3 regions of the Vescimonas sanitatis genome follow, and region 1 is predicted to be linked to each of the others. Evidence: predicted binding sites of a transcription regulator. Region 1 holds the regulator's gene; each other region holds the start of a gene.
The links. Region 1 encodes LexA, which represses DNA repair genes until DNA is damaged. Its sites were predicted from a motif close to CNAACANNTGTTNG; they were not measured.
Positions count from the first base shown of each region.

Region 2: ACOMDU_RS05830 (ribonuclease P Rpr2/Rpp21/SNM1 subunit family protein) is a predicted target of LexA. The motif match lies at 3,854-3,867, and genes of this name have one in related genera.
Region 3: ACOMDU_RS01195 (putative DNA modification/repair radical SAM protein) is a predicted target of LexA. The motif match lies at 3,371-3,384, and genes of this name have one in related genera.

Region 1 covers NZ_JBMGPW010000002.1:147,738-153,718, reverse strand. Annotated here, with positions in the region: gene pgeF (peptidoglycan editing factor PgeF) at 1-630, shown strand, start outside; gene ACOMDU_RS03625 (ABC transporter substrate-binding protein) at 627-2,165, shown strand; gene ACOMDU_RS03620 (TetR-like C-terminal domain-containing protein) at 2,180-2,761, shown strand; gene ACOMDU_RS03615 (oleate hydratase) at 2,902-4,680, shown strand; gene lexA (transcriptional repressor LexA) at 4,746-5,384, opposite strand; tRNA gene ACOMDU_RS03605 (tRNA-Cys) at 5,648-5,722, shown strand; gene ACOMDU_RS03600 (recombinase family protein) at 5,914-5,981, shown strand, end outside.
Region 2 covers NZ_JBMGPW010000003.1:209,969-215,949, forward strand. Annotated here, with positions in the region: gene ACOMDU_RS05810 (C40 family peptidase) at 1-487, shown strand, start outside; gene ACOMDU_RS05815 (transporter substrate-binding domain-containing protein) at 828-1,715, shown strand; gene ACOMDU_RS05820 (amino acid ABC transporter permease) at 1,802-2,533, shown strand; gene ACOMDU_RS05825 (amino acid ABC transporter ATP-binding protein) at 2,523-3,266, shown strand; gene ACOMDU_RS05830 (ribonuclease P Rpr2/Rpp21/SNM1 subunit family protein) at 3,313-3,744, opposite strand; gene rpe (ribulose-phosphate 3-epimerase) at 4,092-4,736, shown strand; gene recR (recombination mediator RecR) at 4,743-5,342, shown strand; gene ACOMDU_RS05845 (FAD:protein FMN transferase) at 5,339-5,981, shown strand, end outside.
Region 3 covers NZ_JBMGPW010000001.1:223,408-229,388, forward strand. Annotated here, with positions in the region: gene spoIIAB (anti-sigma F factor) at 1-254, shown strand, start outside; gene ACOMDU_RS01185 (sigma-70 family RNA polymerase sigma factor) at 251-958, shown strand; gene ACOMDU_RS01190 (TIGR03915 family putative DNA repair protein) at 1,128-1,925, opposite strand; gene ACOMDU_RS01195 (putative DNA modification/repair radical SAM protein) at 1,922-3,202, opposite strand; gene ACOMDU_RS01200 (ATP-dependent helicase) at 3,491-5,953, shown strand.

The sequences.
Region 1 (5,981 bases):
CTGTGCACCGCGCTGGACACGGATGTGCAGCGGGCGGTGCTCAGCCGTCAGGTGCACCGCAGCGATGTGCGCCGCGTCACGGCGGCGGACTGCGGCAAGGGCCTGTGGCAGCCGCAGGACTACGACAGCGCCGACGCCCTGGTGACGGACGTGCCGGGCATCCCCCTGATCGTGTTCTCCGCCGACTGCAACGTACTGCTGCTCCACGACCCGGTGCGCCGGGTCATCGGCGCCGCTCACGCCGGCTGGCGGGGCACCGCCGCCGGCATCGCCGCGGAGACGGTACGCGTCATGGCCGAGGATTACGGCTGCGACCCGGCGGACCTCCGCGCCGCCATCGGGCCGGCCATCGGGCCGTGCTGCTTCGAGACGGACGGCGACGTACCGGAGGCCCTGCGGGCCGCACTGGGTGCGGCGGCGGAGCCGTTCATGGCATGGAACGGCAGCAAGTGGCACATCGACCTGAAGGCCGTCAACGCCCTGTGGCTGCGCCGCGAGGGCGTTACGCGCATCGACATCTGCGATCACTGCACCGCCTGCCGCCCGGACCTGTACTGGAGCCACCGGAAGATGGGCCTGCGCCGGGGCGAGCAGGCCGCGCTGATCGCTCTGCGGGAGGATACGCTATGAAACGTGCACTGCTGTGCCTGCTGCTGGCGCTGACCATGCTGCTGGCCGCCGGCTGCGCCGACTGGGAGGTCACCGAGGATCCCCTGGGGGAGCTGTCCGACTTCTATCAGAATGAAAACGAGGAACCGGAGCCGGAGCCGCTGACCGCCTTTACCCTGCCCTATATCGCCGGCGGCACCCTGGACCCCGTCCGCACCACGGACACCATGCAGCAGACCGTTGAGTCCCTCATGTACCAGGGGCTGTTCGCCCTGGACGAGCAGTTCCGGCCCCAGGCCGTCCTGGCGGACAGTTGGACATATGATGCCGCCCAGCGCACCTGGACCATCCGCATCAAGGCCGATGCGGCTTTCTCTGACGGCTCCGCCGTCACGGCGGCGGACGTGGCCGCCACGTTGGAGCGCGCCCGCACCTCTGACCGCTATGCCGCCCGGCTGCGGGACGTGACCTCTGTGTACGTCCGGGAGGACGCGGTGGTCGTCGCCCTGTCCGCCCCTCTGGCCACACTGCCCAGCCGCCTGGACATCCCCATCATCAAAGCAGGCACCGAGAACCGCACCGCCCCCACGGGCAGCGGCCCCTATCTGTTTGCCAAGGATGACACGGGCGCCTACCTGACGGCCAACAACCGCTGGTGGCAGGACAGCAGCGTTCTGCCGCTGTCCACCATCCGCCTGCAGCACTGCAAGGACAAGGACTCCGCCCTGTACGCCTTCACTTCCCGTGAGGTGCAGCTGCTGACGCTGGATCTCACCGGCAGCAACAGCACCGGTGTCTCCGGTGCCGGCGACTACGCTGAAGCAGCCACCCCCGTCATGCAGTTTCTGGGCATGAACACCCGGCGGGAGGCTCTGTCCGCCCCGGCCCTGCGCCGGGCCCTCAGCGCCGGCATCGACCGCGAAACGCTGGTGTCCTCCTGCCTGCTGGGACAGGGCACGGCGGCCCAGCTGCCTGCCTCCCCCGCCTACGCAGGCTACGATACCGCGCTGGAAACGCCTTACGACACCGCGGCCTATAACCGCCTGCTGAACGCCGCCCTTGGCGAACAGGCGGAGGATGAAACACCCCTGACGCTGACGCTTCTGGTCAACGAGGAGAGCAGCTTCAAGGTCTCCGCCGCCCAGGAGATCGCCATGTACCTCAATACCGCACGCCTGACCGTCACCGTAGAGGCTGTTCCCTGGGACACGTTCCTCACCCGGCTGGAAAGCGGCGACTTTGATCTCTATTACGGTGAATGCCGCCTGACCGCCGACTGGGACCTGACGGCCCTGTTGTCCACCGAGGGCAGCCTCAACTACGGCGGCTGGTCCGATGAGACTACCGACCGGCTGCTGCAGGCCTATCGGGCCAGCGGCGCTGACGCGAACCTGGTGGCCCTGTGGCAGCAGCTGCTGGACACCGCCCCCTTCGCCCCCATCTGCTTTAAGTCCGTATCCGTTGTCACCACCGAGGGCGTGGTGCAGGGTCTGTCCCCCACGGAGACGGCCCCCCTCTCCCCCCTGGGCGGCTGGTCCGTCCGGCTGGACGCATAAAAGGAGCGTATGCCATGTCACAAGTCACCAAGCGGGCGCTGGAGGCGTCGCTGAAAAAGCTGCTGCTGGAAAAGCCCCTGCATAAGATCACTGTCAGTGACATCACCGATGACTGCGGCATCAACCGCATGACGTTTTACTATCACTTCAAGGACATCTATGATCTGGTGGAGTGGAGCTGTCAGGAGGACGCCAGCCGCGCTCTGGCGGGCAAAAAGACCTACGAGACGTGGCAGCAGGGCCTTTTGCAGATCTTCGAGGCCGTGCAGGAGAATAAGCCCTTCATTCTGAACGTCTATCGCTCCGTCAGCCGGGAGCAGGTGGAGAACTATCTCTACAAGCTGACCTACGACCTGCTGGAGGGCGTGGTGGAGGAGCAGGCCCGGGGAATGTCCGTCCGGCCGGAGGATAAGGCCTTCATCGCCACGCTGTACAAGTATATGTTCGTAGGCCTGATGCTGGACTGGATCAGATCCGACATGAAGGGCGATCCCCACCTGATCGTGGAACAGCTGGACCAGGTCATCCACGGCAGCGTCGACGCCGCGCTGGCGCGTCTGCGTACCGACAAGCCCTTATCAAACGAGGCCAAATGATAAAAAACTGAACACCTGCCGCCCCGGTGATAAAAAACTTATCACCGGGGTTTTTCTGCTTATTGAACAAATATTCATTCGGATGTATGCTTTCATCATCAAAGGAAAACATACAGTGGATACTTGAAAGGAGTTTATTTATGTATTATTCCAGCGGTAACTATGAAGCCTTTGCCCGTCCCAAAAAGCCCGAGGGCGTGGACAACAAATCCGCCTATATCGTGGGCAGCGGTCTGGCGGCCCTGACCGCCGCCTGCTATCTGGTCCGCGACGGCCAGATGAAGGGCGAGCACATCCACATTCTGGAAAAGGGCAATCTCCCCGGCGGCGCCTGCGACGGCTATAAGTTCGAGAATCTGGGCTACGTCATGCGCGGCGGCCGCGAGATGGACAACCATTTCGAGGTCATGTGGGACCTGTTCCGTTCCATCCCCTCCATCGAAACGGAGGGTGTCAGCGTGCTGGACGAGTACTACTGGCTCAACAAGGAGGACCCCAACTACTCCCTGTGCCGCGCCACCGTTGACCGCGGCCAGGACGCTCATACCGACGGCAAGTTCGACATCTCCGACAAGGGCGCCATGGAGATCATGAAGCTGTTCTTCACCCCCAACGAGGACCTGCAGGACAAGAAGATCACCGACTTCTTCGATGACGAGGTGCTGAACTCCAACTTCTGGCTGTACTGGCGCACCATGTTCGCCTTTGAGAACTGGCACAGCGCGCTGGAGATGAAGCTGTATATCCAGCGCTATATCCACCACATCGGCGGCCTGCCCGACTTCACCGCCCTGCGCTTCACCAAGTACAACCAGTACGAGTCCATGATCCTGCCCATGGTGAAGTATCTGGAGAGCCACAACGTCCGGTTCCATTACGGCGTGCAGGTCACCAACGTGGAGTTCGACTGCTCCGATCCCGCCCACAAGCTGGCCAAGCGCATCGATGTCATCGAGAACAACGAGCCCGGCGCCATCGACCTGACGGAGAACGATCTGGTGTTCATCACCAACGGCGGCTGCGTGGAGAACTCCTCCATGGGCAGTCAGGATAAGCCCGCCGCCTACAACACCGAGCTGAAGCCCGGCGGCGGCTGGGATATGTGGCGCAAGATCGCCGCGCAGGACCCTGCCTTTGGCCATCCCGACAAGTTCTGCCATGACCCCGAGCAGACCAACTGGATGAGCGCCACCGTGGAGACTTTGGACCAGAAGATCATCCCCTATATCAAGAACATCTGCAAGCGCGACCCCTTCACCGGCCATGTGGTCACCGGCGGCATCGTCACCGTCAAGGACTCCTCCTGGCTGATGAGCTGGACCATCAACCGCCAGCCCCAGTTCCGCGACCAGCCCAAGGACCACTGCCTGGTGTGGGTATACTCCCTGTTCACCGACAAGCCCGGCGACTATGTGAAAAAGCCCATGCGGGCGTGCACCGGCAAGGAGATCTGCATGGAGTGGCTGTACCACATCGGCGTGCCCGAGGATCAGATCGAGGATCTGGCGTCCAACAGCGCCAACACCGTACCCGTGATGATGCCCTATATCGATGCGTTCTTCATGCCCCGCGCCTACGGCGACCGGCCCAATGTGGTGCCCGACGGCAGCGTGAACTTCGCCTTCCTCGGTCAGTTTGCCGAGACGCCCCGCGACACCATCTTCACCACCGAGTATTCCATGCGAACCGGCATGGAGGCCGTCTACACCCTGCTGAACGTGGACCGCGGCGTGCCCGAGGTCTGGGGCAGCGTCTATGACGTCCGCGACCTGCTGAACGCCACCGTAAAGCTGCGGGACGGCAAGAAGGCCACCGACATGGAGCTGGGCCTGATGGAAAAGCTGGCCGTCAAGAAAGCCCTCAGTAAGATCGAAAACACCGATATCGAAAAGCTCCTGAAGGAATACCACGTCATCTGACAGCCCCCAGTTCACCCCCCAAACAATAAATATCCCCCGGCCTAGCCGGGGGATATTTATTGCGTTCAGTTATACTCCCGCACCACGGCGGTGACCTTGCCCAGCAGCGTGGCCTCGCGGCCGTCGATGGGCCGGTAGTTCTCGTTCTCCGGCAGCAGCCACACCTCGCCGTTCCGGCGGCTCAGCCGCTTCACCGTGGCCTCGTCCCCCAGCAGCGCCACCACGATCTCGCCGTTGTGTGCCGTGGGCTGGCGGTGCACCACCACCAGGTCGTCCGGCAGGATGCCCGCGTTCAGCATGGACTCGCCCCGCACCCGCAGGGCAAAGTACTCCCCCTCGCGTCCGCCGGTGTCGAAGGTCAGATAGTCCTCAATGCACTCCTCCGCCAATATGGGGCTGCCCGCGGCCACGCTGCCCACCACGGGGATGCGGTCCGCCGCCGGCGCCGCCTCCTCCTGTACCGGCGCGCCGTCAGGCATTTCCCCCTGCATGGGCTGCGCCAGCGTCAGGGCCCGGCCCTTGCCGGCCCCCTTGGTCAGCACGCCCAGCTCCTCCATATGCTTCAGGTGGAAATGCACCGTGGACGGCGATTTCAGTCCCACCGCCTCGCCGATCTCCCGCACCGAGGGGGGATACCCCTGCTCCCGCAGTGCCTGGGCGATGTAGTCGTAGATCTTCTGCTGCATTCTGGTCATCTTCGCCATAGCCATGCCCCTTTCATGCGCCCCGTGTCGGCGCAGGTCCGTTTTTTGTATGTGCGCCGCGTCCGCTGTTCTTCCGGCTCTATTATATCACACACTTTCGCGCATTGCAACATTTGTTCTATTTCTTTTTGCAGTTTTTTCTGAGGCTGCAGCAAAGACGACCGTGAAGTAACATCAAAAGCAATGAAAGAAATCCCGTTTCAACGGGCATTTCACTCTTGACAAGGGCCGACGGTATATAGTATAATGATTTTCGCTGACACGGTGACATAGCCAAGTGGTAAGGCAAGGGTCTGCAAAACCCTCATTCCCCGGTTCAAATCCGGGTGTCACCTCCAAATTAGACAAAAGCTGTGTATAACGTAAGTTATACACAGCTTTTGCTTTTTTAGCATGTAAATCGCATAAACTCGGCCCGAAAACTATGCAGAATAACGGCAAAAGAGAAAATGAAATAATCTGTATTCCTATGTTTTATCTCTTGAACGAGGTAACACATGGGAAGTTTTGTTTTTAGGAGGAATAAAACATGAGAATACCATATGGTTTTGTGTTGATCAGCGGAGGGACACTTAGAGTCAACGAGTATGAAGCAAA
Region 2 (5,981 bases), on a different contig from region 1:
TACCGATGACGGTGAATGGTACAAGGTCACCTATGGTACCGACACCGGATACGTTCTGGCCGAGTACTGCCAGCCCGTGCATTACGCGGACTATGAGGGCACCGCCGCCACCAATACATTGCTGGAAGACGTTATTTCTCAGGCGTACACATATCTGGGCACCCCCTACCGCTACGGCGGCACCAGCTACAGCGGCATCGACTGCTCCGGCTTCACCATGAAGGTCTTTGGTGCCCTTGGCATCAGCCTTCCCCACGGCGCCACCAGCCAGTATTATATGTGCCGCGGCGTCACCACAGAGGAACGTGCCCCCGGCGACCTGGTGTTCTTTGCCACCGGCGGCAGCGGTATCGGCCACGTGGGCATCTATCTGGGCAACGGGCAGTTCATCCACGCCAGCACCTCCAGCGGTGTCATCATCAGTTCCCTGTACGAGAGCTACTACGCCCGCACCTACCTGTATGCCGCACGGCTCATCGAAATGTAAACACGGCAGCTTCTTCATGGCTCCCTTTTTGGATTCGGAAGCGCCAGCCAAAAGGCTGGCGCTTCCGCTTTTTTCTTGTACTCTGCATATTTGCATATTTATTCAATTATGCGACTATCGTATACAGTAATATACACAGCTACCTTTCCTTTGCTCCCCAGTTTATCGTGTGCTTCTTGTACAAATTTACATTTCGTGCGGATTTTTATACAAATTCATGTTGACATTTATTCACATCAGGTGTATAGTAGCCATCGTCAGGAGGGAAACCTCCAATATGACCGTCTATATTCCGGTTCCCGGTATAGGACCATACAAGATCTGAAAGGAAGTACATAACATGAAAAAGTTTATGGCAATGCTGCTGGCGCTGGTCATGGCGCTGAGCCTGGTGGCCTGCGGCCAGAAGGCTGACGACACCGCCAAGGATGATGCCAACACCGATAACACCGATGATTCTCTGGTGGTTCTGGAGAACGTGGTGGATTGGGGCGAGACTGAGCCCTACCGCGTCCTGGTGCAGAAGGGCGACCCCAAGGGTCTGCTGGAGGGCATCAACAAGGCCATCGCTGAGCTGACCGCCAACGACGGCGCTCTTATCAAGGAAATCGAGGACAAGGTCGCTTCTCAGGATACCTATATGCCCGACGCTGTTTCCTCTGACCTGGCCGCCGAGACCACCGATGATACCGCTGCCAGCGACAAGCCCGTTCTGGTCATGGGCACCAGCCCCGACTATCCCCCCTATGAGTTCTTCGCAGATGCCGCTATGACCGAGTACGCCGGCATCGACGTGGAAGTAGCCAAGTATATCGCCGAGTCCATGGGCATGACCCTGCAGATCGAGTCCATGAACTTCGACAACCTGGTGACCTCCCTGAGCAACGGCGACTTTGACGTGGTGCTGGCCGCCTGCGAGTACACCGAGGAGCGTGCCAAGGCCTGTGACTTCTCCGATCCCTACTACACCGATCTGCCTCCCGTCATTCTGGTGAAGGCTGCCAACGCCGACAAGTACAAGACCGTTGACGATATCAACCAGGCCTCCGTCATCATCGGCGCCCAGAAGAACACCACCAAGGCCATGGCCGCCGCGGATATGTTCCCCGAAGCTGCCAACGGCATGGTTCTGGAGTCTCTGGTCCCCACCCTGGTCACCGAGCTGAAAAACGGCACCATCGACCTGCTGGTGCTGGATGGCAATGTGGGCCTGAGCTACGTGGGCTGATCTCCCTGTCCCCTATCGCAAACGTGCAAGGCGGCCGCCTTGCACGCTTGCGTGTTCTTAAGAACTTTTGAAAGGATGCTTCGTCTATGTCGTGGAATGATCTGTTTGTCAACATGGACAACACCAACTTCTTCAACTTCTCGTTCCTGCCCAAGTACGGCTCCGCCTTTGTCCGCGGCTTCGAGTATACGCTGCTGCTGGCGGTGGTGTCCGTGCTGCTGGCCGTGATCCCCGCCCTGCTGCTGGCCATGATGCGCCTGAGCAAGATCAAGCCTATCAAGTGGTTCGCCGGCGCGTATATCGCCGTGTTCCGTTCCACCCCCATGCTGGTGCAGCTGTCCATCATCTACTTCGGCTTGTTCCACTACATTAGCCTGCCCCGGACACTGTTGTTCGGCTTCATCGCCATCAACCGGTTTATCCCAGGCGTGGTCGCTTTGGCGCTGAACAGCTCGGCGTATGTAGCCGAGATATTCCGCGCTGGTATACTGGCCGTGGACAAGGGGCAGACCGAGGCGGCCCGTTCTCTGGGCCTCAGCAGTTGGCAGTCCATGCGCCTGGTGGTGCTGCCCCAGGCCATCAAGAATGTCCTCCCTGCCCTGGCCAACGAGGTGGTCACCATGGTGAAAGAGTCCTCCATCTGCTCCGTGCTGGGCATGGCGGAGATCATGTACACCGCCCAGACCGTCTCCGGCAACAGCTACATCACCCTGGCTCCCTACGTGCTGGCCGCGCTGGTCTACTTCTGCATCAACTACCCGGCCTCCAAAGCCATCGAGGCCATAGAAAGGAGAATGCGCCGTGGCGATAAGCAGTAAAGTTCTCATCTCCGTAAAGCACCTGGTCAAGGAATACAACCACGGCACCGTTCACGCATTGGACGGCTGCGATCTGGATATTCACAAGGGTGAAGTGGTGGCCATCATCGGCCCCTCCGGCTCTGGCAAGTCCACGCTGCTCCGCAGCTTGAATATGCTGGAGGAGCCCACCTCCGGCGCAATCTACTTCGACGGTGTGGACCTGGCCAGCAAGTCGGTGAACATCGACCTCCACCGCCAGAAGATGGGCATGGTGTTCCAGCACTTCAACCTGTTTCCCCATAAGACTGTGCTGCAGAACATCACGCTGGCGCCCGTCACCCTGAAGAAAAAAACACCCGCTGAGGCCGAGACCCAGGCCCGCACCCTTTTGGAGCGCATCGGCCTGTCCGACAAGGCCAACGAGTACCCCAATATGCTCTCCGGCGGTCAGAAGCAGCGTATCGCCATTGTCCGTGCTCTGGCCATGGATCCGGAGGTCATGCTCTTCGACGAGCCCACCTCCGCCCTGGACCCCGAGATGGTGGGTGAAGTGCTGGACCTGATGCGCGACCTGGCCAAGGACGGGATGACTATGGCCGTGGTCACCCACGAGATGGGCTTCGCCCGTGAGGTAGCCGACCGTGTGGTCTTCATGGCCGACGGAAAGATCCTGGAGGAAGGCTCCCCCACGGACATCTTCGACCATCCCCAGGACCCCCGGCTGCAGGATTTCCTCAGCAAAGTGCTGTGACAACGATAAAAAGCCCACCCCTTTTGGGGTGGGCTTTTTATCATCCTTATGACTTTCCGTGTATCTCATTGCCGCAGCGGGGACAGGTGATGACAATGCGCCCTTTCCCTCTGGGCACCCGGCACACCGCGCCGCAGCCCGGGCAGGTAAAGTAGCAGTGCTCTTTATCCATCCGCTGCTGCCTTTTCCCGGCAATACGGCGGCTGATGGGCCACCAGACCTTCTCCATGAACCGTGCGTTCTCCGCCCGCCGCTTCTCCAGATTGCGGGAAAACATCCGGAACAGTGCCAGCAGGGTGATGATCCCGGCCACGGTGCCGATGATGCTGTATGCCAGCGGCACCTTCTCCCGCAGAAAAATGTTGATGATATCCAGTACCAGAGCCGTCCAGACCATGGTCAGCGTCAGCCGGTCCACACCGTTGCGCCCATACATGAAGCGCGACAGCGCGTTGCCAATACGTTGCAAGAAGTTCATAAAACCGTCCCTTTGCCTTCCGCGTCCACACCGCAGGTTTTCTGACAAGATATTTTACAGGAAAAGTCAGCAAAGGTAAACCCCTTTTATTCAAAATTCACAGAATGGACAAATTTTTGTTTTTTTACTGCCGGCGCAAAACCAGTCCCGCCGCCTTGCAATTCGCCATAAACCTATGCTATAATAAATTGATTATGCACCGCGAGCCGGCGGTCACCCGCCGGCTCGCCGCAGGCCCCGACCTCTCCGGGCGGGATCGGCTGCGCTGTCTGCCGCACTGCGGGGCCTGCATATCCCATACTATGCCGCCGCACTGCTGCCAGTGCGGCGCGAAAGGAAGCTGCTCTATGATCAAGATCGCCCCCTCCATCCTGTCCGCGGATTTTGCCTACCTGGCCCGTGACATCGAAAAGATCTCCACCGCCGACTACGTCCATGTGGACGTGATGGACGGCCTGTTCGTGCCCAACATCTCCATCGGCATTCCGGTGGTCAAGTCCATTCGTCCCACCACCGCCCTGCCGTTGGATGTCCATCTGATGATCGATCGCCCGGTCCGCTATGTAGAGCAATTCTGCGACGCCGGTGCGGACATCGTCACCTGTCATGTGGAGGCGGACACCGAGGAGAATATTCTCTCCGCCATCAACAAGATCCACGCCAAGGGCAAAAAGGCCGGCGTGGTGGTCAAGCCCAAGACCCCGCCCAGCGCCGTCCTGCCCTTCATCGACAGGGTGGAGCTGATCCTGGTCATGACCGTGGAGCCGGGCTTCGGCGGTCAGAAGTTTATGGCCGATATGATGCCCAAGGTACAGGCCATCCGCGGTTATATCGATGCCATGAACCCCGCCTGTGAACTGGAGGTAGACGGCGGCGTGGATGGCGACACCTGCAAGCTCTGCATCGCCTCCGGTGCCAACGTGCTGGTGGCCGGCAGCGCCGTATACAAGGCTGCCGACATCCCCGCCAAGATCAAAGAACTGAGAGGGTAACATCCTATGGAGTATTTTCCCGCTCCGCTGGAAAAATTAGTGGAGCAGTTCGCCCGCTTGCCGGGCGTGGGCTATAAATCCGCCCAGCGGCTGGCCTTCTATGTGCTGTCCCTGCCGGAGCAGGAGGCCCGAGCCTTTGCCGACGCCATCATGGACGCCAAGCGCAACGTGACCCTCTGCCCCGTGTGTCAGAACCTGACCGCCGGCGGCCTGTGTCCCATCTGTGCCGACCAGAAGCGCGACGACGCCACCATCTGCGTGGTGGCTGACCCCCGGGACGTGATCGCCATCGAGCGCAGCCGGGAGTACCGCGGCCGTTACCACGTGCTCCACGGTGTGCTGTCCCCCATGAACCACGTAGGCCCTGACGATCTGCACATCAGATCCCTGCTGGACCGCGTGGCCCAGGGCGGCATCACTGAGGTCATCATGGCCACCAACCCGGACACCGAGGGCGAGGCTACGGCGCTGTACATCGCCCGGCTGCTCAAGCCCTTCGGCGTCAAGGTCACCCGCCTGGCCTATGGTATTCCCGTGGGCGGTCACCTGGAATTCGCCGACGACGCCACGCTCATGCGTGCGCTGGAAGGGCGGCGGGAACTGTGAAACGATTTGCTTGCCTTATCTTGGCCGCGCTGACAGCGCTGTCTCTGACCGGCTGCGGCGCCGCCCGGCCCACCGAGCTGTCCCTGTTCGCCATGGACACCTACATGACCTTCGTGGCCATCGGCGACGGCGCTGATGACGTGCTGACTGACCTGAGCCGCACCGTCAACACGCTGGAATCCTCCCTCTCCCGCACGGTGGACACCAGCGAGGTCTCCCGTCTGAACCGTGACGGCTCCGCCGTCTGGGACGAGGACGGTGCGCAGCTGCTGTCGTGGGCGCTGCAGCACAGCCAGGAAACGGACGGTGCCTTCGATATCACCATCGCCCCGCTGGTGGAGCTGTGGGGCATCACCTCCGACAGCCCCCGCGTCCCCTCTCAGGCGGAGATCGACGCGCTGCTGCCTCTGGTGGGCTATGAGCACGTCCACCAGTCCGAATTTTGCAGCATCTCTCTGGATGAGGGCTGCTCCGTCGATCTGGGCGGCATCGCCAAGGGCTACGCCTCCGACTGCGCCGCCGTCCTGTTCCACCGCAGCGCCCTCACCGGCGGCTGCGCCAATCTGGGCGGTAACGTGTACGTCTACGGCACCAACGCCCAGAACAAGCCCTGGTCGGTGGCCATTCAGGATCCCGCCG
Region 3 (5,981 bases), on a different contig from region 1:
GTAAGGTGGTGATGAAGCTGAAGATATTGAAAGGGGGGATGCTGGAGATCACGATCCGCGACTGGGGGCGCGGTATCGAAAATGTGGAGCAGGCCCGCCGTCCCATGTATACCACCGGCGGCAGCGAGCGCAGCGGCATGGGCTTTACGATTATGGAGAGCTTCACGGATCGGTTGGTAGTGCGGTCTGTTCCGGGAAAGGGGACCACAGTGCAGATGCGTAAACGGATCGCGCCGCGGCTGGCGATACGATGAGCGACCGGCTGGCACTGCTGGAACGGGCCCAGCAGGGCGATGACCGGGCGGAGGCGCAGCTGCTGACGGAGAACGCGGGATTGATCTGGTCCATCGTCCGTCGTTACAATGGTTGCGGTGTGGAGACGGATGACCTGTATCAGTTGGGGTGCATCGGCTTTGTAAAGGCTGTAAAGGGGTTTGACCTCACATACGGGACGCAGTTTTCCACCTATGCCGTGCCGAAAATCGCCGGCGAGATACGTCGGTTCCTCCGGGATGACGGTCCGGTAAAAGTGGGCCGCACCATGCGGGAAAAGGGGCAGACACTTTGGGCGGCACGGGAACGGCTGCAAGGGCGTCTGGGCTGTGAGCCAAAGCTGTCACAGCTGGCAGCGGAGACCGGCATGACACCGGAGGAGATCGCCGCCGTGGATCTGGCGCTGATCGCACCGGACTCTCTGCAGCAGGAGACCGCGGAGGGCCTGACGCTGGAGTCCACACTATGTGCCGAGGAGCCCAGCGTCTCTCTGGTGGAGCGTATCGCTCTGCGGGACGCCATCGACGCACTGCCGGAGAAAGAACGGAAGACCATTCTCCTGCGTTTTTTCAAGGGGTTGACGCAGGAGCAGACCGCCCGCATCTTACAGGTATCGCAGGTCCAGGTCTCGCGGCTGGAGCGCCGCAGCCTGCAAAAGCTGCGGGACCTGCTGGCAGAGGAGTGACTTCGGGCAGAGACGGCGTAAAAAGGGAGGCGTCTCGACAGCAGCGCGATTTCGAATGTAAAATGGATCAGGACAGAGGGGGCTCTATTGCGGAACGCTCATCCCGTTATCGGCGGGATGGGCGTTCCCTCGTAACGGAAAGGTGAAACGCTTTCCCGGTATCTGTCTCTCAGCCGTCCGTTCCGGAGGCACCCGGCAGCTTCGGCGAGGCGCCCTGCTCTTTTTCGTATTCCAAAGGCAAAAACTCCGTCATGGTCCCCCGATACCGTTTCGGCATAAACGTGTTCTGACACCGGGGATTTTCGCGCTCCCGAATGGCGACGCTTTGGAAAAACTGCTTCCACAGCGAGCGAAAGTACAACTCGTCCTCTCCGGGCAGCGTGGGCTGAAAGTGCTCCATCCGCATAATGCGGGAACGGCCTCCGGCATACAGCAGCAGCTCTCGATGGGTGCGGTCATAGATAAAGAATTGCTCGTTGGCATAGCGCTGGCAGAAATGGCCGCGCAGCAGCGGCAGCACACGGTTTTTGGGCTCGATCTCCGCGCCCAGTGTACCGCCGTAGTCCGAAAACCGCACAAAACCGCGCAGTTTTTCCAGCTCGCCGTTCATATGGCGGATGGCGCGATACAGCGGATAGCAGGCCGGGTCGGACAGATCGCGCATAAAGCCGGGTCCCTCTGCCAACAGCTTCCGGATAAAGGCGTACAAACGGGCTTCCTTGTCCGGCAGACACGTTAAAAAGCCGCGGCGCACCACGGCCAGCGCTTTGCCGGACCGGGCGGCGATACCGCGGCTGACCCGCTGACTGTACGCCGGCTGGGTGATCACGGTGCGAACCTCATAGAGGGAGAGGGGGTCTTCGTCGCAGCAGAAGGCGGCGGGGGCCTCCTTGTACACATAGCTCTCATATACGCAGCACAGAAAACCATCCAGGCTGCCATCATATTGATAAATCACGTCATTCATACGGCTTCTCCTACCGGATCAAAGAGAGACAACTGTGCAGCCTGGTCCGAAGGCAGCGTATCGCGCTCCAGTCGTTCCAGCTGCAAGGGCAGCGTAGCAGGGGAGAAGTGCAGTCCCTCCGGTATCCGCCCGCCGCAGGTAATAAAGTACTGCGCCCGTTTCAGCACCACGCCCAGCTTTTTCAGGTCCTCAAAGCGTAGGGTACCGCCGCAGCGCCGTGCCGATACGATGCGCCGCGCACTGGTGGGGCCGATTCCGGGAACGCGCAGCAGCGTCTCCAGATCCGCCCGCATGACCTCGACAGGGAACTGGTCCAGATGCTGCAGTGCCCAGCTGCATTTTGGATCCAGCCGCGGGTCAAAGTCCGGGTGGGCGTCATCCAGCAGCTCGGCGGCCCGAAAACCGTAAAACCGCAGGAGCCAGTCCGCCTGGTACAGGCGATGCTCCCGCAGCAGCGGCGGTTTGGTGTCCAGGGATGGCAGCAGGCTATTTTCCACCACCGGTACATACGCGGAGTAGAACACGCGCTTCAGCCTGTACTTGCGATATAGTGACTCCGTCAGGTGCAGAATGCGCCGGTCGCTGTCGTCGGTAGCGCCCACGATCAGCTGTGTGCTCTGCCCCGCCGGGGCAAACACCGGTGCGTGCCGGTACTTCACCAGCTCCGCCTTACTCTGTGCCGCGCCGTCGCGGATCAGTCCCATCGGGCGCAGGATCGCCTCCCTGGTCTTATCCGGGGCCAGCGCCTGCAAACCCTGCTGACTGGGCAGCTCGATGTTCACACTGAGCCGGTCGGCCAGCAGTCCCAGCTGATGCACCAGCTCCGGCGCCGCACCGGGGATAGCTTTGGCGTGGATGTAACCGTTGAAACGATACTCCTCCCGCAGGATACGCAGGGCCCGGATTATCTGTTCCATGGTGTAGTCCGGATCGCGCAGTACGCCGCTGGAGAGGAACAGACCTTCTATGTAATTCCGCCGAAAGAAGCCGATGGTCAGTTCCGCCAGTTCACGGGGCGTGAAGGCGGCGCGGCGCGTATCATTGCTGCGTCGGTTAACGCAGTACTTGCAGTCGTACACGCAGGCATTGCTCAACAGCACCTTCAGCAGCGTGATGCACCGCCCATCGGCCGAAAAGCTGTGACAGCAGCCGGCGATGGAAGAGGAGGTGTTGCCGATCATACCCGGCCGGAATCCGCGGCGCACGCCGCTGGACGTACACGCCGCGTCATATTTGGCCGCATCCGACAATATCGCCAGCTTGTCCAGCAGCTCCATGCTTTTATGCCATGCGGCGGCGCCGGGGCGCCGGCCTGTCAATACAGTCGATGAGCCGCAGTACATTGGCGGCGATGGAACCCGCGCCCAGCAGCGTGATAATGAGACCAAAAGTTGTCATAGTTGTGTCCTCCTTGCTCGAACTGTTGTTCTGGTAATAGTATAAATCGAACAAGCGTTCTTGTCAAGTGAAATCGAACAAAAATTCTATAAATTTCATTTGCGGTTGACCGGGCGCGGAAGTTGTATTAAAATGAGAGCAACGAACGAGAAAGACGAGGCCCCTCTATGACGGATCTGGAAAAACGCTTTATCAAGGCCCGGCGCGATGCGATCGCGGTGGATTATCAGAATTTGAACGACTGCCAGCGCCAGGGCGTGCTGGCCACGGAGGGGCCGCTGCTTCTGTTGGCGGGCGCTGGCTCCGGTAAGACGACCGTGCTGATCCACCGGGTGGCCAATCTGCTGCGGTATGGTCGTGGCAGTGATACCGAGGAGATACCGATTCCCATCAGCGAGGACGAGGTATCGTTTCTGGAGCAGTATGCCAAGGTGCCGGACTCGGCGCAGCACGCTCTCGTGGAGTATCTCTGCGCGGTGGAACCGGCCCGTCCCTGGGAGGTGCTGGCTATCACCTTCACCAACAAGGCTGCTAACGAGCTGAAGGATCGCCTGGGGCGGATGCTGGGGGAGGAAGCTGCCGCCGATGTGTGGGCGTCCACGTTCCACTCCGCCTGTGTGCGTATCCTGCGGCGAGACATCGACCGCATCGGTTTCGACCGCAGCTTTACCATCTATGACAGTGATGACAGCAAGCGTGTGGTCAAGGACATTCTCAAGGAGCTGGGGCTGGAGGAGAAGTCGTTTCCGCCCCGCGAGGTGCAGTCGGTCATCTCCCGCGCCAAGAACGATATGCAGTCGCCGGAGGAATTTCTGGAGCAGTGGCAATCGATCAACGACTGGCGGAAAATAAGGATGGGTAAAGTATATACACTTTACAATAAAAAGCTTCGTGAGGCCAATGCGCTGGACTTTGATGACCTGCTGTGGCACACGGTGCGCCTGCTGCAGACGGCGCCGGATGTGCGGGAGTACTACCAACGGAAGTTCCGCTATGTCCTCATTGACGAGTATCAGGACACCAACGCGCTGCAATACGAGCTGGCCAAGCTGCTGACGGGCCCCGCCCGGAACATCTGTGTGGTAGGTGACGACGACCAGAGCATTTACCGCTTCCGGGGCGCGGATATCACCAATATCCTCAGCTTTGAGCGGCAGTTCAAGGGCGCGCGGGTCATTCGGCTGGAACAGAATTATCGCTCTACGCAGAATATCCTGGACGCGGCAAACGCGGTCATTCGCAACAATCAGGGCCGCAAGGGCAAGACCCTGTGGACGGAGAACGGCTGCGGCGAGCTGGTGACGGTAAAGACCACCTTCAACGAGAGCGACGAGGCCAACTTTGTCCTGGGGCAGATCATGATGTACTACCGCCGGGGCGGCAGCTGGGGTGACTGTGCGGTGCTGTACCGTACCAACACCCAGTCCAACGCGCTGGAATACGCCTGCAAGCGCAGCGGCATCCCCTATAAGATCTACGGTGGTCTGAAGTTTTTTGACCGGGCCGAGGTCAAGGATATGCTTGCCTATCTGTGCGTCATCAACAACCCCACGGACGATCTGCGCCTGCGGCGCATCGTCAACGTTCCCGCCCGCAAGATCGGCCAGGCCACCGTGGACAAGGCCCAGATTATTGCCACACAGCACGGCCTGACGCTCTACGACGTATTCCGCCGTGCGGAGGAATTCCCCGAGCTGAAAAATGCAGCTGGCAAGCTGAATACCTTTACAGAGATGATCGAGGAAATGCGCCGCCGCCTGCCGGAGAGTGAGCTGCCGGAGTTCTACGATTACGTCTGCGAGCGAAGCGGCTACGCGCCCGCCCTGCGGGAGAAGGACGATATGGAGAGCCGGGGCCGGCTGGAGAACGTGCAGGAGCTGCGCTCCAGCATCCTGGCCTACCTGGAAAACGCCGAGGGCGCGGAGACGAGTCTCTCCGGCTTCCTGGATGAGATCGCGCTGTACACCGACCTGGACAGCCGGGTGGACGGCGACAACTGCGTGACCATGATGACCATGCACGCCGCCAAGGGCCTGGAATTCCCCCAGGTATTTGTGGTGGGCATGGAGGAGGGGCTTTTCCCCGGAAATCGCGCCATGGGCGATGGCGACGAGATGGAGGAGGAGCGCCGGCTGTGCTATGTGGCCATGACCCGCGCCAAAGAGAAGCTGACGCTGACCAACGCCCGCCAGCGCACGCTGTACGGTAAAACAACACCCTGTATGCCCTCCCGGTTCCTCAGTGAGATCCCGGAGAACAACATGGAGTGGCTGTCCAAGCCGGTACCCCGCAGCGACACCTGGGAGGACTCTCGGGACGATGATGGCTGCGCTTACGGTTACGGCGGCTATACACGTCAGGGTACCACAGCACCGACGCGCCGCGAGGTACCTGCCGCGTCTCGTCCCGGCTCGCTGCATACGGCCAGAACGGCGGCAAAAGCACCGTCTACCGCCTCTTACATACAGCTGCAGGCAGGGGAGACGGTGGAGCACGACGCTTTCGGCAGAGGCCTGGTGCTCTCCGTGCGGCCTATGGGCGGCGATGCACTGCTGGAGGTAGCCTTCGATACGGTGGGTACCAAGAAGCTTATGCTGAAGGCCGCCTCCCATCATTTGAAGAAGGTGTAAAGCAAAGTAATTTTATAAATACGGAAGG